DNA from 2 places in the Pseudoflavonifractor phocaeensis genome. Region 2 is predicted to be linked to the other one. Evidence: predicted binding sites of a transcription regulator. Region 2 holds the regulator's gene; the other holds the start of a gene.
What was found. The regulator NrdR, encoded in region 2, represses ribonucleotide reductase genes. The targets are predictions, from matches to a motif close to CACNANATNTNGTG.
Positions count from the first base shown of each region.

Region 1 (5,172 bases), on a different contig from region 2:
GCAGGTGCGCCGGGCCACGTTCATCTTGTCCTGGTCCCGGTTGTGGCAGTGGGGGCACTCCCAGACCAGCTTGCCGTCGTCCTCCACGATCTGGATCTCACCGTCGAAGCCGCAGACCTGGCAGTAGTCGGACTTGGTGTTCAGCTCGGCGTACATGATGTGGTCGTAGATGAACTGGATGACGGAGAGGACGGCGGGGAGGTTGTCCTGCATGTTGGGAACCTCCACGTAGCTGATGGCCCCGCCGGGGGAGAGGGTCTGGAACTGGGCCTCAAAGGCCAGCTTATCGAAGGCGTCGATGGGCTCGGTGACGTGGACGTGATAGCTGTTGGTAATATACGCCTTGTCGGTTACCCCGGGGATCACCCCGAACCGCTTCTGGAGGCACTTGGCGAAACGGTAGGTGGTGGACTCCAGGGGGGTGCCGTAGAGGGAGAAGTCCATGTGCTCCTGGGCCTTCCAGGCGGCGGTGGCCTTGTTGAGGTAACGCATGACCTCCAGGGCGAAGTCGGTGCCCCCCTCCTCGGTGTGGGACTTGCCGGTCATATACTTCACGCACTCATAGAGTCCGGCGTAGCCCAGGGAGATGGTGGAGTAGCCGTTGTAGAGGAGCTTGTCGATGGGCTCCCCCTTTTTCAGCCGGGCGATGGCGCCGTACTGCCAGAGGATGGGGGCGGCGTCGGAGAGGGTGCCCTTCAGCCGGTTGTGGCGGCACATGAGGGCCCGGTAGCACAGGTCCAGCCGCTCGTCAAAGACGGACCAGAACCGCTCCATGTCCCCGCCGGAGGAGAGGGCCACGTCCACCAGATTCAGGGTCACAACGCCCTGGTTGAAGCGGCCGTAATACTTGGGCTTGCCGGTCTCCGGGTCCACGTAGGGGGTGAGGAAGGAGCGGCAGCCCATGCAGGTGTAGCAGTGGCCCTCGCCGTTTTTATCCACCTTGTCCCGGAGCATGATCTTCTCGGAGATATAGTCGGGCACCAGCCGCTTGGCGGTGCACTTGGCGGAGAGCTGGGTGAGGTACCAGTAGGGGGAATCGGCGTGGATGTTGTCCTCCTCCAGGACGTAGATGAGCTTGGGGAAGGCGGGGGTGACGAAAACGCCCACCTCGTTCTTGACCCCCTCATAGCGCTGCTTGAGGGTCTCTTCGATGATGACCGCGAGATCCTTTTTCTCCTGCTCGTTCCGGGCCTCGCCCAGGTACATGAGCACGGTGATGAAAGGGGCCTGGCCGTTGGTGGTCATGAGGGTGACCACCTGGTACTGGATGGTCTGGACGCCCTTGCGGATCTCCTCCCGCAGGCGCTTTTCCACGATCTGGGAGACCACCGCCTCGTCCACAGTGCCGTTGTTCAGAAGGCGGCACTCCTCGGTGACGTCCCGGCGGATCTTCTGGCGGGACACGTCCACGAAGGGGGCCAGGTGGGCCAGGGAGATGGACTGCCCGCCGTACTGGTTGGAGGCCACCTGGGCGATGATCTGGGTGGCGATGTTGCAGGCGGTGGAGAAGGAGTGGGGCTTCTCGATCATGGTGCCCGAGATGACGGTGCCGTTCTGCAGCATGTCCTCCAGGTTCACCAGGTCGCAGTTGTGCATGTGCTGGGCGAAGTAGTCCATGTCGTGAAAGTGGATGATGCCGGCCTCGTGGGCCTCCACGATATCCTGGGGCAGGAGGACCCGGCGGGAGATGTCCTTGGAGACCTCGCCCGCCATGTAGTCCCGCTGGACGGCGTTGACCTTGGGGTCCTTGTTGGAGTTCTCCTGCATGACCTCCTCGTTGTTGGACTCGATGAGGGTCAAAATCTGCTCGTCGGTGGTGTTGGCGGCCCGGGCCAGGGAGCGGGTGTAGCGGTAGCGGATGTACCGCTTGGCCGTCTCGTAGGCCCCCTCCTTCATCAGCTCGGTCTCCACCAACTCCTGGATCTCCTCCACGGACAGGGTGCGGCCCATCTGGGCGGCGGTCTGCTCCACCCGGGCGGACATGTCGGTGATCTGGCCGGGGGTCAGCTCCCGTGCGCCGGTGGTGGCGGCGTTGGCCTTGGCGATGGCGGCGGCGATCTTGGCGGCGTCAAAAGCGACCTCGGTGCCGCTCCTCTTGATGATCTTCATTTTGGTTCCCCTCTCTGGTATTATCTTGTGGTGAAGTAGGGAAAGTATACACCATTTGTAGGAAATCCGCAAGAGGAAAAACACAAGATATAGTGTTTATTTTTTGACGATGTTGCTAAATGTGGAAACGGGGGCGGGCCGCTGTGGACAGCGGCCCCTGGGCTCCCGCGCCCGGCGGGGCAAAAAATTGTCCGCCCCCATCAAAAAAGATGAAGGCGGAGCCGTGCTTCCTTGACGTCGCAGAATTCATCCAGTTCCATCAGGACGTCCCGGTGGGAGGGGTCCCGGACGTAGGCGAAGGCGTGGACCTCGTCCCCGGGGCGGAGCAGGCTGTCAAAGTAGGCCTCGTCCCGGTCGAACCGCTGCCAGTAATCCCGTGAGATGCTCCGCTGCGGGGGGAAGATCCAATTTTCGACGGGGACGCCGTAGAGGGGCAGGTCGGTGATGATGGGCGGGATTTGTCTGTCCACCAGAAAGACGGCACACTCCGCGGCGGCGACGGAAATCTTTGTGGTCAGAGATTCCGGGAAAACTCCGCACCCGAGCAGGAAGTATTGTTTTCTTCGCATAAATCCTCCAGGGCCACCCGTGTGGCCTCCACGACAAAGGCGGAGAATGTACAGCCTGTTCCCTTGATTGCGGTCTCTACCTGTTCCATTACATCGTTGGGAAAACGGACGCTTTTTACCGTAGTGGATGGCACCTGAGGAATTTTAAATTTTCGCCTCACGGTACCACCCACAATACGACTTGTTGTGTTAAGTCTATTACAAAATGTGGCTTAAGTCTGTAGGACGATTGTAGCGCAAAATGTATGACAAAATTATAGTAAAATTGACCTAATCATAAAAGCCCCGGCGGTCATTGACCGCCGGGGCTTTGGCTTCCCCTGGGGGAAGCTGTCGAGCGCAGCGAGACTGATGAGGGGAACTTATCGTTTCGCAGGGCCTTTTGCTTTTCCCCAGTTCCCCTCATTCGTCAGCCCTTCGGGCTGCCACCTTCCCCCGAGGGGAAGGCTTTTTGGGCGGCTTCCCCTGGGGTTTAGTGGCCCTTAGCGGTAGCTTAGGGCCACTTAATGCAAGCGAAGTCGTTGAAGCTGTCGAGCGTAGCGAGACCGATGAGGGGAACCTATCCTCTGGCAGGGCCTTTCCCGTGTCCGAAGTTCCCCTCATCCGTCAGCCCTTCGGGCTGCCACCTTCCCCCGAGGGGAAGGCTTTTGGGGGGCTATCAGCCGATGACCTGCAGCTCCTTGGGGTACTTATTGAGCACCTCGCACCCGTCCTCGGTGACCATCACCAGGTCCTCGATGCGCACCCCGAACTCCCCGGGCAGGTAGATCCCCGGCTCTACGGAAAAGACCATGCCGGGGGCGCACACCGCGTCGGAGGCCCCGGACACGTCGGGGGGCTCGTGGCAGTCGATGCCGCAGCCGTGGCCCAGCCGGTGGGTGAAATAGGGGCCGAAACCCCCGTCGGTGATGACCTTCCGGGCGATGCCGTCCAGCTCGGACAGGGGCACGCCGGGGCGGGCGGCGGCCTCGGCGGCTTCGTTGGCCCGGCGCACCAGCTCGTAGACCTGCCGCTGTCTGTCGCTGACCTCCTGGTAAAAGACCGTCCGGGTCATGTCGCACCAGTACCGGGAGATGGGGGTGAAGATGTCGAAGATGACGCTGTCGCCGGGCTTCAGCACCGTGGCGTCCCCGCTGTGGTGGGGGTCGGCCCCGTTGGGGCCGAAGCAGACGAGCTGGGTTCCCTCACAGTCGGCTCCCCGGGCCAGGAACTCCCGGTTCACCAACGCGGCCAGCTCGTTTTCCCGTACCCCGGGCCGGAGGGCGGCGATGGCGGCGGCAACCACCTGGTCGTTCATGGCGGAGGAGTGGCGCATGGCGGCCCGCTCTTGGTCGTCCTTGGTCATCCGGGTCACGTCCACCGGGTCGGAGCCGTGGACGGGGACCACGTCGGGGCGGTGGATCATGAGACCGATCAAAAATTTGCTGTACCAGAATTTGTCGATGCCCAGCTTTCCCGGCTTCACGGCCTGGGCCAGCTGGGCCACCGGGTCGTCGCCGTCCTTGTGGGCGACGAAGGGGAGACCCGGCTGGGAGGTGAGGCCGAAAATCTCGTTGCCGAAGAGGACGGCGGAGCCGCCGGCGTCCAGCAGGAGGGCGATCATCCGCTCGTGGGGCTCCACCCAGTGGCCGGTAAGGTAGAAGAGGGAGGTGGTGGCGGTGACCAAGATCTGGTCCAGCCCCGCCTCTTTCATGCGGGCGGTGACCCGCCGCAGTCTGGCGTTGTCCATGGCGCTACGTCCTTTCTCATATGGCAGATACCGCCATTATAGCACCGGCGGAATGGCCTGGCTATCGGCCCCGGGTAAAAATTTCGCCGGGCCTGTCACAAAACGGGGGGCAAGTCCGTTATAATATGTGAAAACCGGTTTTCAGGAAAGGAGATGAGCGGATGGAAGCCCAGGGCATTGCCACCCGGGAGGAATTCAGCGCCGCCGTGGCCCAATACGGGCAACCCCTGCTGCGCTACTGCCACCACATCCTCTGCAATTATGAAGAGGCCCAGGACGCGGTGCAGACCGCCTTCCTGAAGGCCTGGGAGGGCCGGGAGCGGTTCCGGGCGGGGACGAGCCTCTCCGCCTGGCTCTACCGGCTGGCCTACACCACCTGCGTGGACCTGCTGCGGGCGCGGAGACTCCGCCCGCTGCCCCCTCCCGCCTTCGGGGGCCGGGACTACATCGGCCCCGAGCTGCGCCGGGCCCTGCAAACCCTGACCGCCCGGGAGCGGGCGCTGGTGTTCGGCCGGGTGATGGAGGAGCGGCCATACAGCGAGCTGGAGGAGATCTACCGCATCCCCGCCGCCACGCTGCGCAAACGATATGAGCGGGCCAGGGCCAAGCTGGCCAGGGCCCTGACGGAACAGGAGGGGACTTATGAAACGCAATGAGGAAGAGGCCCGCATCTTTGCCGCCCTCTCCCGGGTGGAGACCCCGGAGTACGACATCGCCGGGGCGGTGGAGGAGGCCATAGAGGCGGGGAGCCGCCCCCAACCCCAC
Region 1 is NZ_JBCDMT010000002.1:326,335-331,506, forward strand. Features, by position in the region: gene nrdD (anaerobic ribonucleoside-triphosphate reductase) at 1-2,109, opposite strand, end outside; gene AAEU42_RS03620 (hypothetical protein) at 2,310-2,678, opposite strand; gene AAEU42_RS03625 (YlcI/YnfO family protein) at 2,624-2,851, opposite strand; gene AAEU42_RS03630 (M24 family metallopeptidase) at 3,337-4,407, opposite strand; gene AAEU42_RS03635 (RNA polymerase sigma factor) at 4,569-5,063, shown strand; gene AAEU42_RS03640 (DUF4179 domain-containing protein) at 5,050-5,172, shown strand, end outside.
Region 1: the regulator NrdR is predicted to act here: its motif matches at 2,191-2,204, upstream of nrdD (anaerobic ribonucleoside-triphosphate reductase).

Region 2 (5,172 bases):
AGCATGACCCCAAGGAGCTGTGGGTGAACCAGGTCAAGGCCCGAAAAGCGGCGGCAACTGGCGCCGAGGAAGGTTCAGCTATTATGGGTGAGCCGGAAGATCTGACCCAGGAAGAACCGGAGGAGAAGGAGGAGAATACGGATGACCCTGCTTGACGGAAAAGCCTTGGCGGCGAAAGTAAAAGAAGAGGTAAAAGCCGAGGCGGCCAAGCTGCCCCGGAAGCCCGGCCTGGCGGTGGTCCTGGTGGGGAATGACCCGGCATCCAGAGTGTATGTTACCAGTAAGCGCAAGGACTGTGAAGCTTGCGGCATTTACAGTGAGGAATACGCTCTGCTGGAGAATACCACCCAGGAAACCCTTTTGGAGCTGGTAGAGACCTTGAACCAGCGGCCTGATATCGACGGCATCTTGGTTCAGCTGCCCCTGCCCAAGCATTTGGACGAAGAGGCGGTATTGGAAAAAATCGCGCCGGACAAGGATGTAGATGGGTTTCATCCCGTAAGCGCGGGCAATCTTCTTATTGGCCGCCCGGGCTTTCAGCCCTGCACGCCGGCCGGCGTGATGGAGCTGCTGGACGAATATCACATCGATCCGGCGGGCAGGCATGCCGTGGTTGTGGGCCGGTCCAATATTGTTGGGAAGCCCATGGGTCTGCTCCTTCTGCGCCGGGATGCCACCGTGACGGTCTGCCACTCCAAAACGCCTGACCTGGGGGCGGTTTGCCGTCAGGCGGATATCCTTGTCAGTGCGGTAGGCCGCCGTGGCCTGATTACCGCGGATATGGTGAAGCCCGGCGCGGCGGTGGTCGACGTGGCGATGAACCGGAACGAGGCGGGGAAGCTTTGCGGCGACGTGGATTTTGAGGCCGTGGCGGAGCGGGCTGCCTATCTGACCCCCGTGCCCGGCGGCGTGGGTCCTATGACCCGGGCAATGCTGATGAAAAATACCCTTTTGGCGGCGCGGAAGCACCAAAATTTGGTGTGACTGCTATAAAAAAGGCCGGTTTGTGTTAAAGTAACATATCAGATACATAGGGAGCGTGCTTACTATGAAGTGTCCTTTTTGCGGTTATCTGGACAGTAAGGTGGTGGATTCCCGTCCCGCCGAGGATGGGACCAGTATCCGCCGCCGCCGGGAGTGCCTGGAGTGCCATAAGCGTTTCACCACGTTCGAGGTCATGGAGTCTCTTCCTGTGGTGGTCATCAAAAAAGACGGCAGCCGTCAGACCTTTGACCGGACCAAGCTCCTCAACGGTATGATCCGGGCCTGCGAAAAGCGGCCGGTGCCCTTCGGCACCCTGGAGAAGATCGCCGATGAGATCGAACAGGTCCTGCAAAACGAGATGGACCGGGAGGTCCCATCGGCCAAGATCGGCGAGCTGGTGATGGACCGGCTCAAGGATGTGGACGAGGTGGCCTATGTCCGTTTCGCCTCCGTCTACCGGCAGTTCAAGGATATCAGTACGTTTATGGCGGAACTCAATAAATTGCTGCAGGAAAAGTAAATAGAGTACGGGGATAAAAACACGGTCCGGTTGGTAGTCCGGGCGCGGCGCAAGCCGTCAGTAACCTGCCTCCTTGGTTGTCCATTCCCCGCGGCGTTAAGCAAAAAAGGAGGAAGTCCCATGGAATTGGGTAGATGCAGGATCACAGTTTATTTTGAAGATCCCTTTTGGGTTGGGCTCTATGAGCGGTCCAGCGAGGACGGCTATGAAGTCTGCAAAATCACCTTCGGCGCGGAGCCAAAGGATTATGAGGTTTATGCTGCTCTTTTGGAGCACTGGCGGGAGCTCACATTCAGCCCAGCCCTTCCGGCGGAGCGGGCGGAGGTGCGCCGGCAGAGCGCCAAACGGGTCCGGCGTGAGGTCAAGCGTCAGTTATCCGGCCCCCCAGTGGGGACCAAAGCCCAGCAGGCTTTGAAGCTCCAGCGTGAAGAGGGGAAGGAAGCCCGCAAGGCCATGGGCCGGGAGGCAAAAGAGACGGAGGAAAGACGAAAGTTTGAGCTTCGTCAGGAAAAAAAGAAAGAAAAACACAGAGGCCATTAGGCCTCTGTGTTTTTTAAAGGATATTTTTTAAGTTGAGCTGTTCCGCTTCCGCCAGCAGCTCCAGCTCGGCAATCAGCCGGGCGTTGGCGGCGGAGTATTCTCCACCTTCCTGGCATTGGATGAATTCCGCCACCTCACGAAAGCTGGTATAGACCTCATCAGTCTCACTGTGGCGGAGGAGGATGTGGAGATATGCGGTTTTCTCATCCCACTTGTGGTGAGCCAGCTGGGTCAGCTCTTCGGCGCTGGCCCATTCGTTTTGCTCCGCCTTGGCCTCGGCCGCCTCCAAAAGGCCGGTGAGCTCCTGGGTGAAGGAATTGAGATAGAAGCTGTGGCTCAGAGTTCCGGCCAAAACGGCCAGTAATAGGGCGACGGCAATCCAGACCCGCTTCATTTTTGATCCTCCTTCAGGGCAAAGTAGACCCGCCCCATCTCATCTGCCGTTAAAAGATACACGTCCTCCGGTTTTTTGGCTCCGTGGGCTTTGAGCTGTTTCATCAGCCATCCGCTGTCGTAGCCGCGAAGCTTGAGATTGTGGTTCAGGATCCGGCCGTCGTTGATGATGACAACGGGGAGCCCGGCCTCTTCAGGCGCCACGTTCAGATCCTTGGCGATGGGTGGCTTTTGGTCGGCGAAGGGAAGGACGGAGATCTGCCCGTTCGTCTCTAAAATAGCGTATTTTACGGTGGAAATGTCGGTGACGCCCTTCATGCGGAGCTCTTCCATCAGTTCATCCACGGTAAAACGGTTTTTTGCCATTTCACGCTGATGAAGCTTCCCATTTTCCACGATAATTGAGGGTCGGCCGCAGATGATGGCGCGGAATTTGATGCTTTTCATGGAGAGGACGGATATGATCATAGTGACGGAGAGCAGCGTGAGGATCGGAATGATGCCGGAGAGCAGGGGAATGCCGAAATCCTGCATGGGGACCGCCGCCAGATCGGCGATGATCAGAGCCAGTACCAGCTCCGAGGGCTCCAGCTCGCCCACCTGCCGCTTTCCCATCAAACGGATCCCGACAATGATGAGCAGATAAAGAATGATCGTACGGACAAAGGCGATGACCATAGTGTAACCTCCCCGGCGTGTTCTTCTGTTCAGTATGACCTTTTTTAATGGGAGTATGCGGGACAAAAACGTCAGAAAAAGTTTAAAACAAGAAGAACGCTACCGTGGTAAAATCGGTAAAAAAGGAGGGAGACCATGGCTCGAAAGAAAAAGGCGGTCCACATCCTGACATTGGCGGCCCTCCTCCTGGGGGTGTTTGTGTGGAAGGGGCTGGATCAGCGGTTGACGGTTCGATCCTATACCGTAGAAAGCGAAAAACTGACCGAGCCGGTGCGGATCGTTTTTCTTTCCGACCTTCACTCCTGTGATTATGGAGAGGGGCAGGGTGAACTGCTGGAGAAGGTAGAGGCTCAGGCGCCGGATGCCGTTTTGCTGGGCGGGGATTGGGTGGACGACGATTTCGGCCGCCTTCCCCCGGCACGGGCCTACGCCGCCGCGAAGGCTCTGGCGGAGCGGTGGCCTGTTTATTATGTGGCAGGGAACCATGAGGTCTGGAGCGGGCTGGCGGATGAGATCAAAACAAACATGGCGGCCTGTGGTGTTACGGTGCTGTCGGGGGAACGGGCGGAACTGATGGCGGGGGGACAGCCTGTCCAGATCTGTGGGATCGACGACCCGGACGCGGGGGAGCGGTCCTGGATGGAGCAGCTTCAGACACTAAAACAGGAGACGGCCGGCACTTCCTTTTCCATTCTGCTGACCCACCGGCCGGAGCGGATCGCGGAGTACGGCGGTTTTGACCTGGCACTGGCCGGACACGCCCATGGGGGACAGTGGCGGATCCCTGGGCTGATCAACGGGCTGTTCGCACCCAATCAGGGCCTCTTCCCGGAGTATGCCGGGGGAAAATACCTGGTGGATGGCGGCGGCGTGCTGATCGTGGGCCGTGGGCTGGCCCGGGAGAGCACCCGGATTCCCCGGTTTTATAATCCTCCGGAGGTGGTGACCGTCGATTTGCTCCCGGCGGTTTGCCAAGAATAAAAAACGCCGCGGCAGGCCCCTTTGTCCAAAACAACAGATTTTTTGGTTTGAGGGAAATCGAGGAAATTTCATATTGTCAACCGCCTGATTTTGGGATAAAATCAGACAGATAATGACTGCGAGGAGAAAGGCGGGAGGCAAGATATGAGAGCGACCCTCATTCTGGAGAACGGCGCAGTGTTCCGGGGCGAGAGCATGGGCGATACGGCCGACCGGGTCTGTGAGATGGTATTCAACACCTCGATGACCGGTTACCAGGAAATTTTGACCGATCCATCCTACGCGGGACAGGGCATCGTGATGACCTATCCCCTGATCGGCAATTACGGCGTCAATGGTTTCGATAATGAGTCCCAGCAGCCCTGGGCGGAGGCGTTTATTGTCCGTCATCTGGCCGAGCGCGGCAGCAATTTTCGCCGGGAGGACGATCTGGACAGCTATCTCAGACAACATCATATCACGGGCATCCAGAACGTTGATACCCGTGCGCTGACGCGTTTACTCCGCAGTCAGGGGACCATGAATGGCATGATCACCTGCGCGGAGGATTTTTCTATGGAGGCGGTTTTGGCGAAGATCAAGGCCTACCGGGTCGCGGGGACCGTGGAGCGGGTGACCCGGAAGGAGATGGAACTCTGTCCTGCCTTTGGGGAAGAAAAGTACAAGGTCGCCCTGATGGACTACGGTGTGAAGACCAACATGATCCGCTGCCTCCAGAACCGTGGCTGCGCGGTGACGGTCTATCCTGCCCATACACCCGCCCAGACGGTGCTGGCAGGGGGGTACGACGGGGTGATGCTCTCCAACGGCCCCGGCGACCCGGCGGATAATTCGGAGATCATTGGTGAAGTGAAGAAGCTTTACGAATCTGATTTGCCGCTCTTTGCGGTCTGTCTGGGCCATCAGCTTCTTGCCCTGGCCACTGGAGCGAGCACCCGGAAGATGCGGTTTGGACACCGGGGGGGCAACCATCCGGTGAAGGATCTGGCGGAGGGCCGGGTCTTTATCACCTCCCAAAATCACGGCTACGCCGTGGTGGCCGACACTGTGGACCCCGCTGTGGCAGAGGTTTCCCA
Region 2 is NZ_JBCDMT010000004.1:157,275-162,446, forward strand. Features, by position in the region: gene lgt (prolipoprotein diacylglyceryl transferase) at 1-155, shown strand, start outside; gene folD (bifunctional methylenetetrahydrofolate dehydrogenase/methenyltetrahydrofolate cyclohydrolase FolD) at 142-984, shown strand; gene nrdR (transcriptional regulator NrdR) at 1,049-1,504, shown strand; gene AAEU42_RS07970 (YjdF family protein) at 1,535-2,044, shown strand; gene AAEU42_RS07975 (DUF4363 family protein) at 2,058-2,438, opposite strand; gene AAEU42_RS07980 (DUF421 domain-containing protein) at 2,435-3,115, opposite strand; gene AAEU42_RS07985 (metallophosphoesterase) at 3,251-4,096, shown strand; gene AAEU42_RS07990 (carbamoyl phosphate synthase small subunit) at 4,241-5,172, shown strand, end outside.